Regions from separate parts of the Paenibacillus sp. FSL L8-0494 genome, predicted to be linked through region 1. Evidence: riboswitches for the same ligand, from Rfam matches in the RefSeq annotation. Region 1 holds a riboswitch; each other region holds the start of a gene.
What was found. A riboswitch is a leader RNA that binds a small molecule or an ion and turns the genes downstream of it on or off. The one in region 1 is predicted to bind thiamine pyrophosphate.

Region 1 (5,690 bases):
ACGACATTTTACTGAGTGGCAGCATTGGGGATTATGTGTTTATTCAATTCGGACACAATGATGAGAGTGCAGATGAGTTCAGACGTTACGGCAGAGGTTCGACTGAGGCAATGTATGAAAACTACCTTAAAGAAGTTTATCTCCCTGCGATCCAAGCCCGGGGCATGATACCAGTACTGGTAACGCCAATGTCCAGAATTAAAGGGAATGCAAGTCCGGGATATATCTATGAGAATTCTTTTAAATCAAGAAAGTTTGTAGATATTCTTAAACGGGTTGCAGATGAATCTGGAGTTACACTTATTGACCTTAACTCGGAAAGTCTGAAATATTATAACGAGATCGGAGTAGAAGCGATAACAGCCCTCTTCATGTCAATTGAAGCCGGAGAAACTCCAGGCAAAACAAATGACGGAAGTTACGCTAACGGGCATCCTTCAAAGAAAATCGATGGGACTCATTTTAAAGAAGCGCTCGCCAAACAATTTTCGCGGATGATTGTTACGGAGCTTGTAGAGAAAGGTGCTACTGGCGATTCTACTGCTGCCTCCATTACTGCTTATCTTAAAGGGAACGTTAAGCATGCGGCACTAACAGGCAACTGGGATAAGGTTTTTCCGGAAATAACTAATGATACGACGACCGGGGAAGCTGCTTATTACCGCAATCAAATTGAAAAATTAATCCAGCTGGGAGTAATGGGCAAAGACCGTCAAGGGAATTTTAAGCCAGATACGGAGATGACAGTTGCTGAATTCACACGCAGTATTTCTAAGTTAATGAAAGTGGAAAGATCAGATCTTGCCTATTATCCGAAAGGTAAGCTGTCACGTGAAACGATGGGTGCTATTCTCTATGATGTTTACCAAGTAAAGTTTGCTAATAAACCTAAGTACATGACTGATTATAACGGCACAGCAGTAGTGCTAGGAGATCCTGGTTATGATTTCAATCTGGATCCAGGAGCTAGAGGAGCGATGTACTATCCACTTGTATCCTGGCAGCAGCTGGTTGATACGGCGGACATTTCTCCTTTTTTAATTTCAAAAGTGAAAAGTGCTTATGAATTAGGGCTTATTAGATCTGAAGTGGGGATTGCTAGAGGCCAAATGGTCAATGGGACAGAACTAGAACCTAAAGCCATAGTGACCCGGGAGAAAGCAGCTAAAGCTCTTTATTTTATGTGGGTACTGGAACATGAAGTGAATGCAGAAAATCATGTTTCTTCTTTGAAATAGTTAGGGTGAACAATTCAAGGCACAGCAGCGGTGCTGTGCCTTTTTGTATGCAGTGAAGTCCTCTCCACTTACAGCAGTTTACATCCACGGTTGTTTATTTCTACTTGCATTGTGGTAAGTAAGATTCGTAAAGCGATTTAAGAAAATGACAAACCCAGCGTATAAACATGCATTGTTGTGCCATCCTAAGATGATCAGTTAACTATCAATTTGCTTAACGAGAGGAGATAGGGAAGATGTCAGGCAATAATAAACAAGCTACAAAAACCTTACCCCCACAGGAGCAGCATCATCAGCCAGGGATTGAGAGTGAAATGACGCCGCTGCCCAAATACGAGCCGGCAAATTATAAAGCAGCAGGTAAACTGCAAGACAAGGCGGCGTTGATTACCGGTGGAGACAGCGGAATTGGGCGTGCAGTTGCTGTGCTTTTTGCTAAAGAAGGTGCTGATGTGGTCATTTCATATCTTAATGAACACTCAGATGCAGAGGAAACTAAACGTCAGGTCGAGCAGGAAGGCCGCAAATGTATCCTAATTCCAGGTGATATCGGTGACGAGAAATTCTGTAAGGATCTTATTAAACAGACGGTAGAGGGCTTAGGAAAGCTTGATATTCTCATCAATAACGCGGCGGAGCAACATCCGCAAGCTAAGATCGAGGATATTACTTCCGAGCAGCTAGAGCGTACTTTCCGTACGAATATATTTGCGATGTTCTATTTAACAAAAGCAGCTATGCCTCATTTAAAAGCAGGATCTACAATTATAAATACAACTTCAATTACCGCTTATCGCGGAAGCCCGCAGCTGCTGGACTATTCATCAACTAAAGGAGCTATCCTGAGTTTCACACGATCTTTGTCCACGAATCTGGCGGAGAAGGGCATACGGGTAAACGGTGTAGCACCAGGTCCAATCTGGACACCGCTAATTCCCTCTACCTTTGATGCGAAGCAGGTTAGCGAGTTTGGAGGCACGCAGCCTATGAAACGGCCTGGACAACCAGAGGAGCTGGCGCCAGCCTATGTATATCTAGCCTCTGACGATTCCAGTTATGTGACTGGACAGGTTATTCATGTAAATGGTGGCGAGATAGTAAACGGTTAGATTAGTACAGCTAATGTGAATAAATGGGTGTATTTCAATAAAAAAATATGTTACTATAAACCACGTTAGTATTTCAAAATTGTATATTTATGTCACTAGGGGTGCCGATTGGCTGAGACGGAATGGATTTCCGGACCCTTTGAACCTGATCTGGTTAAGACCAGCGTAGGGAAGTGGAGAACGAATTTCTGTTGTCGGGCTATTTGTAGTACCGTCTATATACAGATTCTGACTGCCTTCCTTACGGGGGCAGTTTTTTTGTTTTTTACTGGCCTACAGGGAAGTGAGAGAGAGGAGATCGCGAGTGGTACAAGCTGAGATCCATCTAATATCAGACGGCAAGCAGCTGTTGAGACAATTTGTTGAACTGGCTGTCACGGTGCAGACATGGGTCGATTATATTCACTTAAGAGAGAAGCAATGTCCAGCACGCGAACTGCTCTCTGCGGCACAGGAGCTGTTGGCTGCCGGTATACCCGCTACCAAACTGATAATCAATGACCGGATCGATGTAGCATTGGCAGCTGGTGCCGCGGGTGTTCAGTTGGCTGGGCACAGTCTGAGCCCGCTTACAGCCCGGCGAATTGCACCTCAGCTTTGGCTGGGGAGATCGGTTCATTCTCCGGAAGAAGCGGCGAATGCTTCAGAGCAGGGAGCTGATTATTGCTTGTTTGGCCATGTATTTCCCTCGGCGAGCAAGCTAGGGCTGCCCGCACGTGGGTTAGAGCTGCTTGCAGAAACGGTGAAGACTAGCTCTATTCCTGTAATTGCGATTGGCGGAATTGGTCCCGCTAATGCGGCGCAGATCATTAGGCAAGGCGCGGCAGGAATTGCTGTGATGTCCGGAATTTGCGGAGCGGATGATCCTTATGAGGCCGCCAAAGCTATTCATAAGGCGGTTCATTCATAGCCGGGAGGTAAAAGCATAGGCGAAGGGGGTGATTCAGAATGAGACTGTTGATTAACGGGAAATCCGCAGAGTGTTCTGGTGGTATTCAAACTATAGCTGATTTGATCAGTCTTCCTGAGTGGTCGGGTCGTCTGATGATCATTGAGCTGAATGGAGAAATTGTCAGTAAGGAGAATTATGAAAGTACTGCTCTGAGCGAGGATGATCGTTTGGAACTGGTGCACTTTGTTGGTGGGGGTTGAGATGGAGCGGTATAGAATTTTGAGAAATTTATAAGAACCAAAGGGAGGTAATTTCATGCATGACCCGTTACATATTGGAGGCATCGAATTAACTAGTAGATTATTTATCGGAACCGGAAAATATAGCCGGAATGCTCTGATCCCCGAAGTGATCGCAAGCTCTGGTTCTCAGGTGATTACTGTAGCGCTTCGCCGAGTGGACCCGGAAGGTGGAGCAGAAAATATCATGAACCACATTCCCGGCCACATGACTCTTCTGCCTAATACCTCAGGAGCGCGTACAGCGGAAGAGGCAGTCCGTATTGCGAGATTAGCAAGAGCTGCGGGACTGGGGAACTGGGTGAAGATCGAAGTGATCAATGATCAGAAATACCTGCTTCCAGATAATCTGGAGACCATACGAGCTACAGAGATTCTAGCGGCGGAGGGTTTTGTAGTACTGCCATATATGAGTCCGGACCTTTCGGCTGCTTTACGTCTGAGAGATGCCGGTGCTGCTGCTGTGATGCCGCTTGGTGCGCCGATCGGGACGAATCGCGGCCTGCGCACCAAGGAGCTTGTGCGTATTCTTATTGAAGAAGTGAATTTGCCGATTATTGTAGATGCCGGAATTGGCAAGCCCTCGGAAGCGGCGGAAGCAATGGAGATGGGGGCCGCTGCTGTTCTGCTTAATACGGCTATCGCAACGGCACGTAATCCGCTCGTCATGGCGGAAGCGTTCCGCGAGGCGATATCCGCTGGCCGCAAAGCTTATTTGGCAGGACTCGGTCCTGTAGAAGAAGTTGCTTTTGCTTCGTCACCGTTGACTGGATTTCTGAACTGAATTTGATAGGTTCACCAAAGGAGGGAGGATTAGCATGAGCTTTTTTGACACACTGGCCCGCTTGGAGCAGTATCCTTATGAGCAGCTGTGGAAGGAGTTCCGGGAGGATGACGTTAAGCGGGCGCTTGGAAAAGACAAGCTGAACGAAAATGATTTGCTGGCATTGCTCTCTCCGGCAGCAACGCCGCTGCTAGAGGAGATGGCGCAAGCTGCTCAGCGACTGACCCGTGCACATTTTGGTTATTCGATGCAGATGTTCACACCGATGTATCTTGCCGATTTTTGTGTGAATCATTGTACCTACTGCAGCTTCAGCTCCATTTATGATTTTCCGCGTAAAAAGCTGTCCTTGGAGGAGGTTCGCAGGGAGGCTGAGAAGATTGCAGCTACAGGTCTGCGGCATATCCTCATTTTGACTGGTGAATCGCGCCGGGAGAATCCTGTCTCATATATTAAGGATTGTGTAGTTGTACTTAGAGAATTTTTTTCCTCCGTCAGTATTGAGATAAATCCTCTATCAACTGCAGAATATAAAGAGCTTCTTCAAGCAGGGGTGGATGGACTAACACTATACCAAGAGGTGTACCACCAGGAGACTTACAAAAAGCTGCATGTTAAAGGGCCTAAAAGAAACTACCGGAATCGCCTGGATGCACCTGAACGCGGCTGTCAGGCAGGTTTTCGTTCTGTGAATATTGGTACGTTGCTCGGGATGTACGATTGGCGGCAAGAGGCATTCCAAAGTGCCATGCATGCCCGCTATTTGCAGGATCGGTATCCAGATTGCGAGATCAGCCTGTCACCCCCACGGTTTCGGCCTTATTTAGGGGAATTTAACCCAGAGTGCGATGTTACCGATCGATCACTAGTGCAGATTATTTTGGCATACCGGTTATTTTTACCCCGTTCGGGCATTACTTTATCTACAAGAGAGCCTGCCTCTCTACGCGATCATTTAATTCATCTAGGAATAACTAAGATGTCAGCCGGGGTCACTACTGAGGTGGGCGGTCACACTAATGCAGGGGGAACTCCGCAATTCGAAATATCCGATAGCCGCAGTGTGCAGGAGATTACGGAAATGCTATATACGAAGGGTTTGCAGCCGATTTTTAAAGACTGGGATATCCTGACTGAATCAGTAACGTAACGCTTGTATTTTTATTATTAATCACTAAAGGGACCCCTGCGAGATTCATGCGGAGGTCCTTTTTTCTATTGTGTAGATGGTGTTTAGTTTCCGGCAGAGAGCTCATCGAGAGACATTTCGAAGCTCGGTGCCATATGAGTCAGAAAATAATCCACTTCCTGCAGGCCAAGCCCACGAAGTTTTGCTGCTGTCTGCTCCTTCGCGGCGGCAAATTCTCG
Region 2 (5,690 bases), 1.7 Mb from region 1:
CAAGACTTAAAAGTACAATAATAACAATAGCGACAAACATCCGATCCGTACGATAAGCGGATTTCTGCAGAAGCATATAATAGCCGATACCTTTATCCGCGCCAATCCATTCAGCGACCACGGCGCCCATAACCGCATAAGTAGCAGATATTTTTACACCGGAAAATAGTGCCGGGATAGAAGAGGGTAGCTCCAGCTTGGTGAAGATTTGCCACTTGCTTGCGCCAGCCATTTTCATATAATTCATCATGACCTGATCACTTTGGGCCAGGCCGCCCATCGCAGCGACAGCTACCGGGAAGAAACATACTAGTGTAATCAGCACGATTTTGGGCAAAAGACCAAAGCCGAACCAGATAATGAGTAGGGGGCCGAGCGCGATGGAGGGAACATTTTGACTCAGAATAATGAGTGGATAAAAAGCCCGTCTAGCCCAAGGCAAGAGATGCAAAAGCAAAGCGACGATCAGACCTACCCCCGTACCGATGGGAAAACCAATTAAAGTGAGCCGCAGCGTAGCCATCGTATGAGCCCAAAGACCAGAAGCGTTACTGGTGGATTCACGGGCAATATCAGCAGGACTCGGCAGAATCCAGGATTCAATATGAAATACAGATACAGATAGCTGCCATACGGTTAAAAAGAAGACGACCGCCACAAGGGGCGGCCATATTAGCTTCCAGGTCGATCTCACGGCCGATATTTCTCCGTCAATTTATCCATGCTGATTCCGTTAGGATTATGAGCGATTTTGATCTGCGAAATTACGCTTGGACTGCCTGCTTCGATCAACGCCTCTTGCATCTGACGCACAACCTCCAGCAGCTCGCTAAGCTCACCTTCCATTGTGGTTTCCAGCGGATTCACCTGATGTTTAACACCGGATTTTTGAATGACCTCAATCGCTTTATCTACGTATGGGATGGAATCCTCATTGTTCGGAGTTTTTGGAATTACTTGAATGCTTAGTAGGGTGTTAGCCACAATAATCAATCCTCTCATTTTATATGGTAAGTTCAAAAAGCCAACTTTGATAACGAAGTAATTCAGGAAGCAAACTCGACGTCGAATCTTGAACGAACTTGGGAAGTCCGGTACTCACGTAGCACATCACTACGCTCCGTTCCTCCTTCCTCAAGTAACGTCCAACCTTCTTGGTTCTGAAAGCCGTCTTTTTGAACTCTTAAATTATAAGTTAAGTTCAAAAAGCCAACTTTGATAACAAAGTAACTCAGGAAGCAAACTCGACGTCGAATCTTGAACGAACTTGGGAAGTCCGGTACTCACGTAGCACATCACTACGCTCCGTTCCTCCTTCCTCAAGTAACGTCCAACCTTCTTGGTTCTGAAAGCCGTCTTTTTGAACTCTTAAATTATAAGTTAAGTTCAAAAAGCCAACTTTGATAACGAAGTAACTCAGGAAGCAAACTCGACATCGAATCTTGAACGAACTTGGGAAGTCCGGTACTCACGTAGCACATCACTACGCTCCGTTCCTCCTTCCTCAAGTAACGTCCAACCTTCTTGGTTCTGAAAGCCGACTTTTTGAACTCTTAAATTATAAGGTAAGTTCAAAAAGCCAACTTTGATAACGAAGTAACTCAGGAAGCAAACTCGACATCGAATCTTGAACGAACTTGGGAAGTCCGGTACTCACGTAGCACATCACTACGCTCCGTTCCTCCTTCCTCAAGTGACGTCCAACCTTCTTGGTTCTGAAGTCCGCTCTCTATTCCGCCGGTAAAAAATCATTACTGAATGCACTAGCAGCATCCAGCGGTTTATCCAGCAACTTCAGATCATACATCCAGTCGCCGTAATTTTGCCAGACCTCGGTTTTTTGCTCGCCCCAGCGGGCAGCATCGTCCTTGTATTTTGGGCTAAGCCATTTTTGGCTAGCTAGGACAAGGTCGGCGTCCAGGTCAGGAACGGCCTTCGATAACATACCGGCAGCCTCTTCCGGATGATCAATGGCATATTGATAACCTTTTGATGTGGCTTTCATGAAGGCCTTCACCAGCTCAGGATGATCTGCAATTTGCTTCTCACTCGTCGTCAGCACAGGCGTGTAATAATCGAGCTGTGGCGCATAATCCTTTAAGTACAGCATATCCAATGGCTCGCCACGCAACTCAGCCTCAACGCCAGTCCAAGCGTAGAAAATCCAGGCGAAATCAATGTCACGTTTGACGGCGGTAAAATAATCAGCTTCACCGATACTGATCAACTTCACCTTTTTCACATCGCCACCTTCAGGATCCATGATAGCCTTCATGGCTGCTTCTTCGGCCGGTGAGCCCCAGCCTCCGTAGGTTTTACCTTCGAAATCCTTTGGTGATTTAATATTGCGATCTACTGGAGCGGCGAATCCCGATGTATTATGCTGAATAATAGCTGCTATCGAGACAAGGGGGACGCCTTGTAGACGGGCTAGAGTTAATCCTTCTTGCGCGCTGATGCCAAATGCGGCTTCGCCAGAAGTAACCATAGTATCAGAACCCGCTGCGCCTGGTTGAACGATTTCGACGTCCAGACCTTCTTCAGCGTAGTAACCAAGATCCTTAGCTACGTATAGACCGGTATGATTCGTGTTCGGTGTCCAGTCGAGTGCGACTTTAACTTTGGTGAGCTCTTTTGGAGCATCCGTCCCAGCCGCTGCAGTTGGATCAGTAGCATTTGCTTTGTTTCCGGCTGTATTCCCATTGTTGCTGCCGCATCCGGCAATGGCAAGAATGAGTACACAGGTGAGGCACAACGTAAGTGCTTTTTTGAGGTGCATGTCTTCTTCTCTCCTTTAAGGTTACAAGAATCCCGTCTTCACAACATGAACCGTAAAGTGTAGTATGTACGTTTTTCTACATCTTTTAGTGATCTTACAAAAAAAGCGCCCCGAGTGATCGGGACGCTGGCTTGGCGCAAGGTTAGTCAAGGTCACAGGGACCAGAACCAATTGGCGATTCCTACGCTGGCATTATCCAGATCAGGTATAAGGGTCAGTATCTTGTGGGATACAATCTCAGCCGGCCAATTCCAGCACCCCTGGTTCTATGAAGTTAACGGGTATTTCTATGTGCAATATAAGTAAGCATAAGTTTTGTACCTATACTTAATGTCTTATATTTCTCGCATACGGTGTATTATAGACGGCTGTACTCGGAATGTCTAGTAGTGCACTCCTGAATTTTTCCAATCCAGTAGTTTCTTTTTTGCTAGTCTAGATCTTTATATTTCTTGCGGTGACGCCGTTTAAGCTCACTAACCAGCGCCCCTAGCGTGAGGACAACGCTGATCAGAATCCCGCTCATGATCACGAAGAGGGCAAGAAATTCAAAGGGGGAATATCCAATCATTTTACTCCATTGAATCTTTCCATCCAGATCGTCAATGACCTGATTCATGCCGTAAATCCCGCTTACTACCGTAAATACAGTGAGAATCATCAGCAGATTATCCCGTCGCTTGGACTGAAACTTATCCTGATACTGAAACAGGTCATTTAAGGTTTCTTTCACTTCCTCGAATAAAGCGTCGTTTCCGTATACTTTACGCAGCTGAAGAAATATCTCCCGGCCCTGCGACTGGGAAATCAACTCCAAGAAGTAGAACTTTGCCGAGAACTTATTGATGGAATAGATTAGATTGTCTATTTCCTCATAATCATGATTAATCCGAAGTCGGGAGTGCATATTGGCGAGCTTCAGCAGAACGATTTTGTGGAAAATATTGAGTAAAAATCCGTAATAATATTGCCCATACATCTGGTTGGCTAGACTTACAGCAATCTCCTGTTCAGCCCGGGTCATGCAGCAAAAGGTCTGCTCATTCATCATATAATACGTGTCTGGGCCCCAGCGATTATAGGAATGCTCATGACAATAGTTTGCAATATACGCTGGATCGCTTGCACTGGCATAGGGCTTTCCGTTCAGATCAATTCCATCAAGCTGTGAGGCGCGATAGCGTAGATTTACACTAATCTCATCAGAACCTTCTTCATTCTGAAAGCCGTAAAAAGCTTGCACCTGCATTCTTTCATCTACGAAAAAAGGAAGGGTCTCAAAATAAGCCCCATTGATATCCGATTGATCCAGATATGGCTCCAGTCCATCCACCAAATTTCGGAAGACAAAATCCTCTACCATCTCATAGGTCTGTTCCCCGCAATGAATATAAGTGTAGTCATCCTGTATGAAGGTTTTCTCTAGCGCACGGAAACGATCCGCGAATTCTAGGGCAATACTAAAGGGAATCGAATCCCCCTCCAGCTGGACACGTATCGTCACGAATCCAAGCTGAAAGGGACATATGAATATATCCGTCGAGAGAATTTTGAAAAATATAGATTGCTGCGGAATCTCCAGAATGCAGTCGAGATTATTTACTCTGGAAAAACGGCGAAACGAGTCGGCATCCTTCCTGCGCGGAAAAAGGACGTGTGCGGCAAACGGTAAATAGGTGCGCTCCATTCGTTCATGGGAAACACAGTAACCTTCTCCATAATAGGCAGCTTCCAGTTCTTTGTTATCCAGAAAAAAACGTGTGAATCCGTCGTCCTGTAATTGCTGGATAAGCTGCTTAGAATCGCCCTTTTTTATAGAGAAGGGAAATATAAACTGCATAAGCGCAGTATGTAACAAAGGCTCAGTTGAAGACTCATTTAAAGACTCATTCATTCATTGTCCATCCTTGTGCTCAGAATATGCTTATAGATCACATTACCCTAAAAGGATAACGTTGATACTATTCTAAATACTGGAACTCTTTCCTTCCACCGCTTGCCTGGCTTGGAATCTCCATGCGGCAATGCTTAGCAGGAACAAGAAGGCAGCAAAAGTGGCAAGTAATCCGGCTGTTTGTGCCACTTCTAAATGGTCCATAGACCAGCCCGTAAACAGAGGTAGCAAAGCACCACCAACGCCTCCGGAAGCAATCATAATGCTGGGTGTTGACTCTTCGGTGCCAGGCAGCATTTTGCTGGAGAAAACCAATGCAATGGAGAAAATACCGGACATAAACAGCCCCAGCAGCAGAATTACAATGAAAGCAGTCATTCGATTGTCAGTGAACGGAAAGAGTGTCAGCAGTAACAAGGTTAGTAAACAGCTGCTGAGAATGTACGCGCGATAAGATATTTTTTCGGCAATTACACCCGCAAACAATCTTCCTGTAGACATCGCCAGCCAAAAGAAAGTGACTGTCAGTGCTGCCGCAGACTCTGTCATCCCTAGCTTGGCAATAAAGATAGCCGGCATAAAGTTGACTAAACTCATCTCTGTGCCTACATAAAGAAAAAAGAAAACGATGAAGATCCCTAGCAGAATCCATTGCTTACCTTTATACGGAAATTTTTTGTTAGAACGTGAGCTTGAGGAATGCGAATTGTCTGCTCCTTGGACAGAGGCACGTTCATCCAGCATGCGTTGTAGATTACCAAAGTGTCCTCTTGCCCAGAGGATAAGAGAAATCAAAGAGAAGGCAGCGACGATTAGAAAGGCCAATCTCCACGCTCCGGCAGCAATGAGCGGACTGGCGATAAGCGGCATCACGAGTGCGCCTATCCCGAATAGAACTTCGAGCCGGCTCATCGCAATAGCCGTTCCTTCGGTTACAGCACCAATAATGATGGTGCCGATAACCGCTTCGATCATCCCGAAACCAAAACCTGCGGCAACAGCGATAAAATACATCCA
Region 3 (5,690 bases), 3.9 Mb from region 1:
TTATTCGTAGTCCAATGTAAGGTCACAGCTGTCGCTGTAGGATTGGTATAGGTGACTGTATGATCCGTATTGCTGGCCGATGCTCCACCCGATAAACCAAATAAACTAAAAATGAGCGAAAAAATAATTAACCACGAAATATAACGCCTGGATTGTTTGGATACCAAGTAAATAACCTCCTCATAATTTTTAGTGCAGCTACGATTTTTATGCTTATCGTGTGGTGCAAACGTTTGCAAAAATGAGAAAAAAAGAAATACTTGATAGTTTTGATCTCCTCCTTCCATGATAAATAAGGAAAAAGCTCATTGAATGCGTTTACAAATAGCTCTATATGTGGTGGATTTTCCTTGTTAAGATTATAGGCGCCAAACTTTGGCTGGTCAATGCATCTTTTAGGCTATAATTCAATCGTTTTCACTATAAGTTCCCTAAGATAGCAGGTAAATTGTTCAGGTTCTTAGCCAGCCAATTCATTTCTTTTGCAAAACGTTTTGGAGGTACACTATGTTTGTCCATCGCGGCATTAATCCACCACGGGCTTTCCATATACCACAACAACTGCAATGATTTTGTTAAATCCCCCTGCTCCACCGTTCGTTCCTCACGATATCCGTCAATAAATGCTGAGGCTAGTGCTCCATCTAAATCTTCATCTAGAGCACATGACATCACTGCTCGCGCTACATCTAGCTGCGGATAATCATATTTGAACCGATCAAAATCTAGAATTGCAGACAATTGGCTATCTTGAAATAAAAGATTATCAACCCATAAATCACGATGTGCCCATCCAGCTTCAAGTCCTTCGAATATTTCCGGATCTATTTCTTCAGTCGCTCTTAGTTGTATCTCTAGGTCAGTGATAAGTGAGGTTTTACCCATTTCCTTTGATTGTTGTAGGAGTACATTCCAATGTTCTAAACGTTCCTCAGGGCTTTGTGGAATAAATTGTGGGGTTCTTTTCAAACTAATGGTCCCATCATTTAATAAACGATGCATTTTACCTGTGGCACGACCCAAATCAAACATTTGATGGATATTAATCTTACCCGGCTCTATGACACGGCCTTCACAATATTCCATTGCCATAAACGTTTCTCCCTGATCTGATTCCAGTAAAACATTATTGTTATAAGCCAACAATCCGGGACATGGGAGCCCCTGTAGATACAATCTTTTCTGTTGAGAAAAGGCAAAGTTCAGCTCTTCTGGGTTATACAATTTATATCTTTTTTTGTTGTATTGTTTAAGTAGAAATTGCCCTGAATCCGTTGTGATTTTCCATTTAAGATTTAACCAGCCACGTTTTATTGGGGTAGCATGAAGGACTTTCAATCCAAAAAAATGATAGAAACTATTACTTAAATCCTCTAAAATGGCTTCCTCTGAACGAATCGCTTCCATTTCATCAACTCCTATCTATTCAAAGTATAAAAGAAGAAGCCGCCAATGACGACTTCTTTTAGATATTTCTTTTTAGCAGAAAAAGTTATCTATAAATGAGGCTCCCGCCTTGGAGAAACTCTTCTGCCTTCTCTTGCATTCCTGATTCAATTCTCGTCGAATTACGGATATTATGAGAGATCTTCATACTGCAAAATTTCGGCCCGCACATGGAACAGAAATGAGCTGTTTTAGCGCCTTCCGCAGGCAATGTCTCATCATGATATTCGAGCGCTCGCTCAGGATCTAACGATAAATGAAATTGATCACGCCAACGAAATTCAAAACGGGCTTTCGAAAGAGCGTTATCCCGGTCTTGTGCTCCTTTATGCCCTTTCGCCAAATCTGCGGCATGTGCCGCTATTTTATAAGTAATGACCCCTACACGTACATCTTCCTTATTAGGCAGGCCAAGATGCTCCTTCGGAGTTACGTAACATAACATTGCTGTACCGAACCAACCAATCATCGCTGCACCTATAGCAGAGGTAATATGATCATACCCCGGCGCAATATCTGTAGTCAGTGGACCTAACGTATAAAAAGGGGCTTCGTTGCAAGTTTCAAGTTGCTTATCCATATTCTCTTTAATCAAGTGCATCGGCACATGTCCTGGACCCTCTACCATCACCTGTACATCATGACTCCAAGCCATAGCTGTTAATTCACCTAACGTCTCTAACTCGGCAAATTGTGCTTCATCATTCGCATCAGCAATCGAACCCGGACGTAATCCATCGCCTAGGGAAAAAGAAACATCGTACAGCTTCATGATTTCACATATCTCTTCAAAATGTGTATATAAAAAGTTCTCTTGATGATGCGCAAGACACCATGCCGCCATAATGGAGCCACCTCTTGAAACAATACCTGTCATACGTTGTGCCGTCAACGGGATATAACGAAGCAGAACTCCCGCATGAATGGTAAAATAGTCCACCCCTTGCTCCGCTTGCTCAATGAGCGTATCACGGTATACTTCCCACGTTAAATCTTCCGCTTTCCCATTCACTTTTTCCAAAGCTTGATAAATAGGCACCGTTCCAATAGGAACAGGAGAATTACGGATGATCCACTCGCGTGTCGTATGGATGTTTTTACCTGTGGAGAGATCCATTATATTGTCTGCACCCCAGCGGGTAGCCCATCTCATTTTCTCCACCTCTTCCTCTATGGATGAGGATACTGCGGAGTTTCCAATATTGGCATTGATCTTTACCAAAAAATTACGCCCAATAATCATTGGTTCACTCTCTGGATGATTGATATTCGCTGGAATGATGGCGCGGCCGCGGGCTACTTCATCTCTTACAAATTCCGGTGTCACATTCTCACGAATCGCAACGTATTCCATTTCCGAAGTAATAATCCCTTTGCGTGCATAATGCATTTGAGAGACATTACGCCCCTTTTTCGCTCGCAAAGGTTTTCTATGGAGCGCTGGAAACACTTCCGCCACAGCTTTTCCCGTTGCATTCCCGTTATCTTCAGGCTTCACGGTTCTTCCTTCGTACGCTTCCACATCCCCTCGTTCCTCAATCCAGCTTAGACGATTGGGCTCTAACCCCTGACGAATATCAGTATGAATATTAGCATCCGTGTAAGCCCCACTTGTGTCATAGACATGAATTGGGGCATTCTCCTCTTCGCCGTCTATGCCCGCAGTTGGACTAAGTGAGATCTCCCGCATAGGGACCTGAATATCAGACCGTGAACCCTTTACATAGACTTTTTGACTTGCTGGAAAAGCTGATAGATTGATTGGATCGTTGTTCAATTCGCTTGTCATCTCAATTCCTCCTATAAGGTGATTTGATCAAGCGGAGACGGTCTACTCCCCACACATAGAAAAGGCCACATCTGTATAAGATGCGGCCTTAGAGTAGACAAATAGAAATAGAGCTCCATTTCCTCCGCTGGCATTATCCAGATCAGGTTTGACGGTCGATAGTTATAACTATCCTCTCAGCCTGGTCCCACCAAGCTCCCGTGACTATAATTGCTACTTCAAAGTATAACCGAAAAGAGAGAATTATCCAAATCTACTCAAATGTGAGATCAATGTGTACGTTAGTATAACACCAATACCCCAAATCCTTCCAGAAGCACCTCGCCCGACAATGTTGTGCCGCTCAGTAAATCTGTTTTGGTCTCATGAAGATGGATCGTGACAGGAGTCTCACTATAATTAAGCAAAAAAGCATAACTGGAAGAAGCTCCGGTACGGACTTGCAGCTCTACCTCTTCTGGGAGCTCCAGCCAATTTGCTGGCGATTGTAGATCAATTAATTTTATGATCTCAGCCGCTGCCTGTTCGTTAAATACGGCTCCGTAATACCAAACCTCACCCTTGCCGCGACGATTTCTAGTTACCGCCGGTTTTCCCGCATAATAATCAGAGGCGTAAACCGCCATCACTTCAACCGAAGCTTCCTCTATTTTGAGAATATCATTAAAGTCATCTGCTCCTGTAACGACTTCGGTCGCGCCCGACCAGCTAATTGTTGTTGGCTGACGACTGCCCTTAACCATTGTGAATTCTTCAACTGTGATCCCGCATAGATCCTTAGCAGTACCTGGGAAAGGACGCATATAACATTGACCGCGCTCATCCTTATAGCCAGTTCTACAGCCGAAGATCAGTTTGCCGCCTTGTTGAACATATTCATCCAGCAGAGACGCTGTCTCATCTGTCATAATCGCTGGGTGAGGATAGATAAGCACGTCGTACCTTGCAAGCTCCTCCAGCGTTGTTTTTTTGCGCAGATAGAGCACGTCATTCGGGATATGCTTCCGCTGAAGAGCCTTGTACCACTCCTTATTGCTCTTCCACATAAACGGGCCATGCCAAACATCGTATTCTCCATCCCACTCATTGTCATAATCACGAACAATAGCAACGTTAGCCTGATTATGAGTACCGATAAACGCTTGACCTGCTGCTGCCAGCTCCTGACCGATCTGCCCCGCTTCCCGCACTCTCCGGTTAGGCTGATTATGATAGTCATTGATTCCATGCCAATAAATTTCATTGCCCATCGTAGCTGTCCGCCAGCGGAAATATAACACCATATCTGCCCCATGAGCGATCGACTGATAAGTCCATAACCGCATCTGCCCGGGCTTTGGAGAAGGCATATCCATCCGGTTCACCCAGCCACCCGGGCCTGACTGCTGCTCCATAATGCAGAAATTCGGGGATATCGAACGAACAACAGATAATGACAGTCCCCAGCCTCTATCATTCAGCGGATTCCGCTCATTCGGGTCATAAAAAATAGTAGAGAACTGAGGATAGGAATCATAGCTGAAGAAATCCAGCAGTTCATCCGTCATTTCATGGCTATCGAGATGACCGAACAGACCGTTCGTGGTTACCCATTGCTTAGGGGCAAGTTTACGAATGATATCCGCTTGGTTTTTGGCAAAAGAAATTGTATTGTCCGAAATAAACCGTTTTTCATCCAATGCCTGATGAGGATTGGGTTGCTTCGGTACTGGAGTCGGACGTGGAAGATAGACCTGAGACCAGTCACTATAGCTTTGATTCCAAAAAACAGCTCCCCATGCCTCGTTCAAATGCTCAAGCGTAACATATTTCTGCTGTAGCCATTCCCGGAAGGCCTTATGGTCACTCTCCGAATAAAATTCACTGATCTCACAGTTGAGCTCATTATCAATTTGCCAGCCAACTACACCCGGATGATTGCCGTAATGTTCAGCCATTTGTTCTGCAATACGTGCACACAGTTCCCGGTATTTAGGACTGCTGTAATTATAATGGCGGCGCATGCCATGCTGAAGTGTAACACCTTCGTAGGTTACATTTAATACTTCTGGATATTTATCAGTCAACCAAGCTGGAGGCGTTGCCGTCGGAGTACCAAGTACAACCTGAAGACCATATTTATGTGCTAGATCAATCGCCCGATCAAAGAGCCCGAACTGAAACTCCCCTTCTGTGGGTTCAAAAATAGACCAAGCAAACTCCCCCATCCGAATGATCGTAAAGCCGAGTTCACGCATCCGGCGATAATCGTCCTCCCACATGTTTTCTGGCCAGTGCTCCGGATAATAACAAACGCCAAGCTCGAATTTTTCAGTTGCGACAGGTTTCTTCATCATTACCTCCAAAGTATTAAAAATATGCTTTCAATATTTTATAATTCTATTGTAGTATCAATGATAAGAGGTCTTATATAACAAAATATTGCTATCATATAACAATCTTGCGTTTATTGCCT
Region 4 (5,690 bases), 730 kb from region 1:
AGAGCTTTGGATATAATCATCGAATTCACTCCTTTGAGGGTCATTAACTGAGCTGTTTGATGCTGGATCTTTCTAGGAAGACTTCTGGTGTGACCCATGTCAGTTGATTTAGAAACTCAACCTGAAAGCTTCCCGGCCCTTGACCAGTTGTTAGTTCAGCGGCGATTTCAGCTGCTACTCCATAGAAGGAGAGGGCTTCCACTGCGGCCTCCAACGAGGCACCGCCACTTACCGCGAGAAATGCCCCCACAACAGCGCTGAGCAAGCAGCCAGTTCCTGTAACCTTCGTGAGAATAGGGTGACCGTTGCTGGCAATATAGGTGTTTTTTCCATTCGTGATCACATCGTCTTTTCCAGTTATGATGACCACACAGCTTAACTTCCTCGCAGCAGCTTCAGCCAAAAGGACTACATCGCCTTCACCTTCGCCAGCATCCACCCCTTTAATGGACCAACTCTCTCCAATGACATTAGCGACTTCAGCCACATTCCCCCGCAGTGCGGTGATTTGCATCTCATTCACTAGCTTTTGAGTGACAGCGGTCCGATAAGAAGTTGCGCCTGCACCAACCGGGTCAAGCACTAGGGGAACCCCGTGTTTATTAGCGGATTTACCAGCGAGCAACATAGATTGAATAGCGTAGTCATTGAGTGTGCCGATATTTAGAACTACAGCAGACGACATAGCGGCTATGTCGATCACTTCTTCGTGGGCATCTGCCATAAAGGGAGAGGCGCCAAGCGCCAACAGACCGTTGGCTGAGAAATTGGCTACCACAATATTAGTGATGTTGTGGATCAACGGGTTGGATTCCCGTACTTTGGCTAAATAACTCATCATAATTCCTCCTCAAGCTTGTATGAACAACTAACTAAACATTACAGATTGATAAAAGCTTCCTGTGCTTTAATATCCTCTGGTAGAAGATTGTTGGTGGATAACCACAGCTGAACCTTTTCCCAAGATGTCGGGTCTTGATATCCAAAAGATTGATCGCCAGCATTCATCAGCGGCAGCAGAATCTCAAGACTTTTTTTCTCAATCTCCTTGTCGAGCGGTGAAGTTGCATCTTCATGTGCAACCAGTAAATCCAGGGCTTGTTCAGGATTCTGCTCCACAAATTCCTGTCCTTTTGTAATGGCATTTAGAAATTTTTTAAAGTAGGCTTCAGAATTTTGCAATCCTTGTTCGCTGGCCACCAGCACAAGCTCATAATAGTCAGGTACTCCGTAATCCGTTGGATTAAGCGAAGTGACCGGATGTCCCTCTTTTTCAAGGATTAGTTGTTCATGGTTGATGAACCCGCCCATTATTGCGTCTACTTGTCCAGTAGAGATCGCAGGGATGAGGTCAAAACCTACGTCAATCAGCTTGGCGGATGAAGGATCGCCTCCATCACTCTGGATCATTGTCCGAATCATCGCTTCATAGAGCGGAATGGAGGAATAGCCGATTTGTTTTCCCGCGAGCTCTTTTGGACTATGAATACTGCCAGCCTGAGGAACCATCAGATGATTCAGTGGATGCCGCACGATTGCTGCAATCGAACGTACAGGGATTTTCTCGCCGCGTGCCATAAGTACCTGAGGCTGATAACTGAGCGCTAGATCAATTTGATTCGCTGCAACAAGCTTTAGGGAATCATTGCTGTCCGCAGGCATTTTGATCTCGACATCCAAACCTTCCTCTTGGAAAAAACCTTGTTGTTGCGCAGCGTATAGAAAGGAATGAACGGCATTGGGATACCAATCAAGCATAATCGTCAGCTTGTGTGACTGCTTATTTTCGGTATTGGAGGGATCGGTTTGGGAGTTGTTATTTATCTTGTCTGCCTTCCCGCAGCTGCTTAAGAGCAAAAGTGTGCATACTAGAAATACAGAAATAAGTCCTCGTTGTGGGGATTTTAAATGATTCATTGGTTTGATCCTCTTTTCTTTAAAAATAATTGTTCGAGTAAAGCTATCGCCAGAAAAAGCACCACACCAAGCGCGGACAGCAGAAATACAGCCGCGAACATTTCATCGCTCTGCATATTTCCGGCCATTCTGCGGCTGAAGTAACCGAGTCCTTTACTGCCGCCGAGCCATTCCCCGATAGTAGCTCCGATGACGCAGTATACAATGGACAGCTTTAAGCCAGAGAAAAAAGCAGGCAACGCCAGTGGAATTTGGGTTTTGACAAGCAGCTGCCAGCGGTTTGCACCAAATGTTAATAATAAGTCCTTGTAAGTCTGGCCACTTGTACGAAGTCCATCATATGTACTCACTACGACTGGAAAAAAAGCCGTCAAAAACACCACAGCCACTTTGCTCCACAGCGAATATCCGAACCACATAATAAAAATGGGGGATAGCGCAATTAATGGGATCGTCTGGCTAATGATAAGAAAGGGATAGATGGCCTTTTCTATGGGGCGATACAGGAACATTCCAGTGCCCAGCAATACACCACAAATAACAGAAAGGACAAAACCCACCAGTATCTCCTGTAACGTTGCCAATAAATGCTGTCCGAATAATAATTGCCTGTGCTCGATCAATGCGAAGCCAATAGATGAAGGTGCAGGGAGAATAAAGGCTGGAATCATGTGAAGGCGAACAGCTGACTCCCAGATTACAAGAATGAGCAGTACCAGAAGAACGAAGGGACCATAATTGTCTAGATGTTTTTTAAAAGGTATAGGTCGCATGTAATCTCCGCTCCAGCTCTGCCCGCAGTGCTATAAACCGGGGTTCATAGTTCATCTTATAATGTCTTGGCCTTGGTAGATCCACAACGATCTCCTGTAATTCGCTGTGCGCACCGCCAGATAATAAATAAATCCGGTCACTGAGCAATAGTGCTTCTTCCAGATCATGAGTGATGAGCATAATCGTCTGATTCAATTCACCCCATAACTCCAACAGCCAACGGTGTATCTCGCGTTTGGTCATGGCATCGAGAGCGCCAAAGGGCTCATCCAGCAGCATCAGACCAGTTCCGCCTCCAGCCACTAAGGTGCGCAGAAATGCGACTCGCTGTTTCATTCCACCCGAAAGTTCATGGGGATAAGCCTTCTCTACATCTGCTAAGCCGAAGCGGGTCAACATTTCCCGAATCTGAGTGATCGTTTCTTGTTTATTGAATCTGGGCTTGATCTCCCAAGGCAAAAGGCAGTTGTCGAGCACTGTCCTCCAAGGCAGCAATAAATCCTGCTGAGGCATATAAGCGATCTGACCTAAACGACTAGCGGTTGACGGGTGCGTAGAGAGTTTTATTTTTCCGTGAGTAGGTTCGAGTAAACCGGCAATCGTTTTGAAAAATGTACTTTTCCCGCATCCGCTAGCACCTACTACGGAGACGAATTCCCCTTGCCTGATATCCATAGATAGATCTGCGAATACAGGGGGGTGCTCAGATTCCGGAAAAGAGTAGGTTAGGCCTTGAATAGATAAAATGGTCGTGATGATCTAACCTCCTAAAATTTTTGTGGAGCGCCTAAACAAATAAAGACCCATCCATTTCCAGAGGAAATGAATGGGTCAAAAAGTTCATTCTGCATAATAACACTTAACATGCTTGATGAAAATTCTGCTCCACTTCCCTCCGCTGGTATGATCCAGATCAGGTTCCAAGGGTCCGGAGCTTGAAGCTCCGTCTCAGTCGGCCGACTCCCCTAGTGAAATAACAGGTCCATATTAATTTGTTTATAAATATACCATATCTTTCTGAGAAGTAAAGAGAGAAAGAAGTGAAGGATTAATCCAAGATTGGGTAAGATATAGGTAGGAATCTAGTTAATATTATAATTCCGATGTATATAATCGGAAAAAAGTATTGACGATCATGTGATGGCAGTGTACTATTCAATTTACCGGAAAAAAACCGGATAGAGAGAGGGGATTTAATAATGAAAAAATGGAGTTTAACTATTATATTGGCGTTAACCGTGGTCCTTGTAGCGGCTTGCGGCAATAATTCGAATACCAATACGGCTGCTGAACCTACAGCTGGAACGAATGGTGGAGCAGCATCTTCAGCGCAAAACAGTTTGGAGGCTGTGAAAGCCAGCGGCAAATTGCGGATAGGTACAGAAGGGACTTATGCGCCTTTTACTTATCATGACACTGCGGGGAAATTGACTGGTTTTGACGTGGAAATTGCTGAAGAAGTAGCAAAGCGTTTAGGTGTTAAAGCTGAATTTTTTGAAACTCAGTGGGATGGTATTTTCGCTGGAATGGATGCGAAACGGTTTGATGTAATCTTTAATGAAGTTTCCATTAACGAAGATCGCAAAGTGAAATATGATTTCTCTGAACCCTATATCGTATCCAAAGCAGTATTGATTGTGAGCGAAGACAATGAGGATATTAAGACCTTTGCCGATCTTAAGGGTAAAAAAGCCGGACAATCCCTGACAAGTAACTTATCCGACATCGCTCGTGAGAACGGTGCTGAAATCGTAGCTACGGACGGTTTCAATCAAGCGATGGACCTGCTGACTTCGGGACGTATTGATGCAACTGTGAATGATGGCTTGTCTTATCTGGATCTGAAAAAACAAAAACCAGATGCAAAAATTAAAGTGGTTGATGAGATTCCTGAAGGATCACAAAGTGCCGCGGTATTCCTGAAAGGTAATGATGAGCTGGTGAAAGCGGTCAGTGATGCGATTACAGAGATGAAGAGTGATGGAACGTACTTGAAAATTTCCGAGAAATACTTTGGAGCTGACGTTTCAAAATAATACAAGGCTAGCAAGGCTAATTAAGCCTGGAAGCTAAAAAGGATGTCTGAATAATGGATGACCGCAAAATACAAATTTTCTTAGACACACTGCTACCCCTGCTAAAAGCCGGGGTGGCTTTTACCATTCCGTTGGCGCTACTTTCCTTTGTGCTTGGATTGATTTTGGCGATCCTAACCGCGCTGGCACGTCTTTCACCGTGGGTAATTCCGAAGCTAATCGCCCGTTTTTATGTGTGGGTTATTCGAGGAACCCCATTGTTAGTGCAGCTATTTATTATATTTTATGGTTTGCCGGCTGTTGGTATTGTACTCGACCCCTTCATTGCCGCCACCATTGGATTTACCCTTAGCGTAGGGGCTTATTCATCGGAAATCGTACGCGCTGCTATCCTGTCGATACATAAAGGCCAATGGGAAGCTGCCTTCTCAGTCGGGATGACTCGTGGGCAGGCTCTGCGCCGCGTAATTCTGCCACAAGCTGCGCGCGTTTCTGTACCGCCGTTGTCCAATTCCTTTATTAGCTTGGTTAAAGATACTTCGCTTGCAGCGATCATCACCTATACGGAGATGTTTAGAACCGCACAGCAGGTAGCCTCTACCACTTATGAGCCTCTGCTGGTATACTCCGAAGCAGGATTGTTTTATTTAGTGTTCTGTTCTGTGCTGTCGGCGCTGCAAAATTACTTGGAGAAACGACTCGATCGTTACTCTGCGACCTAAAGGAGAGATACTTGTGATTGAAATCATTAATTTGCATAAATCCTTCGGCGCACTCCAAGTGTTAAAGGGTATTGATCTGAAAATGGAGCATGGAAAGGTACTTGTCATTATTGGGCCATCTGGCTCCGGGAAGACTACACTGCTGCGCTGTTTTAATCTGTTGGAAATCCCGGATCAAGGCAGCCTGTCGCTCAGTGATATCACCATCAATTTTACAGATCATAAGAAAATTCCTCAGAAT

Region 2: it holds a riboswitch for thiamine pyrophosphate, as region 1 does, so the genes downstream of both, NYE35_RS02455 (ABC transporter substrate-binding protein) here and NYE35_RS09850 (thiamine phosphate synthase) in region 1, are expected to answer to the same signal.
Region 3: it holds a riboswitch for thiamine pyrophosphate, as region 1 does, so the genes downstream of both, thiC (phosphomethylpyrimidine synthase ThiC) here and NYE35_RS09850 (thiamine phosphate synthase) in region 1, are expected to answer to the same signal.
Region 4: it holds a riboswitch for thiamine pyrophosphate, as region 1 does, so the genes downstream of both, NYE35_RS13175 (ABC transporter ATP-binding protein) here and NYE35_RS09850 (thiamine phosphate synthase) in region 1, are expected to answer to the same signal.

What each region holds. Positions count from the first base shown of each region.
Region 1 is NZ_JBBOPQ010000001.1:2,213,191-2,218,880, forward strand. Features, by position in the region: gene NYE35_RS09840 (GDSL-type esterase/lipase family protein) at 1-1,238, shown strand, start outside; gene NYE35_RS09845 (SDR family oxidoreductase) at 1,475-2,347, shown strand; TPP riboswitch at 2,435-2,536, shown strand; gene NYE35_RS09850 (thiamine phosphate synthase) at 2,652-3,257, shown strand; gene thiS (sulfur carrier protein ThiS) at 3,296-3,499, shown strand; gene NYE35_RS09860 (thiazole synthase) at 3,555-4,322, shown strand; gene thiH (2-iminoacetate synthase ThiH) at 4,357-5,472, shown strand; gene yfbR (5'-deoxynucleotidase) at 5,556-5,690, opposite strand, start outside.
Region 2 is NZ_JBBOPQ010000001.1:521,898-527,587, forward strand. Features, by position in the region: gene NYE35_RS02445 (ABC transporter permease) at 1-694, opposite strand, end outside; gene NYE35_RS02450 (thiamine-binding protein) at 691-984, opposite strand; gene NYE35_RS02455 (ABC transporter substrate-binding protein) at 1,730-2,779, opposite strand; TPP riboswitch at 2,941-3,051, opposite strand; gene NYE35_RS02460 (hypothetical protein) at 3,210-4,673, opposite strand; gene NYE35_RS02465 (MFS transporter) at 4,746-5,690, opposite strand, start outside.
Region 3 is NZ_JBBOPQ010000001.1:6,149,322-6,155,011, forward strand. Features, by position in the region: gene NYE35_RS27695 (alpha-amylase family glycosyl hydrolase) at 1-167, opposite strand, end outside; gene NYE35_RS27700 (phosphotransferase) at 421-1,407, opposite strand; gene thiC (phosphomethylpyrimidine synthase ThiC) at 1,493-3,235, opposite strand; TPP riboswitch at 3,338-3,447, opposite strand; gene NYE35_RS27710 (beta-galactosidase) at 3,517-5,568, opposite strand.
Region 4 is NZ_JBBOPQ010000001.1:2,938,390-2,944,079, forward strand. Features, by position in the region: gene thiD (bifunctional hydroxymethylpyrimidine kinase/phosphomethylpyrimidine kinase) at 1-20, opposite strand, end outside; gene thiM (hydroxyethylthiazole kinase) at 44-838, opposite strand; gene NYE35_RS13165 (ABC transporter substrate-binding protein) at 880-1,917, opposite strand; gene NYE35_RS13170 (ABC transporter permease) at 1,914-2,690, opposite strand; gene NYE35_RS13175 (ABC transporter ATP-binding protein) at 2,671-3,366, opposite strand; TPP riboswitch at 3,565-3,668, opposite strand; gene NYE35_RS13180 (amino acid ABC transporter substrate-binding protein) at 3,891-4,727, shown strand; gene NYE35_RS13185 (amino acid ABC transporter permease) at 4,781-5,449, shown strand; gene NYE35_RS13190 (amino acid ABC transporter ATP-binding protein) at 5,463-5,690, shown strand, end outside.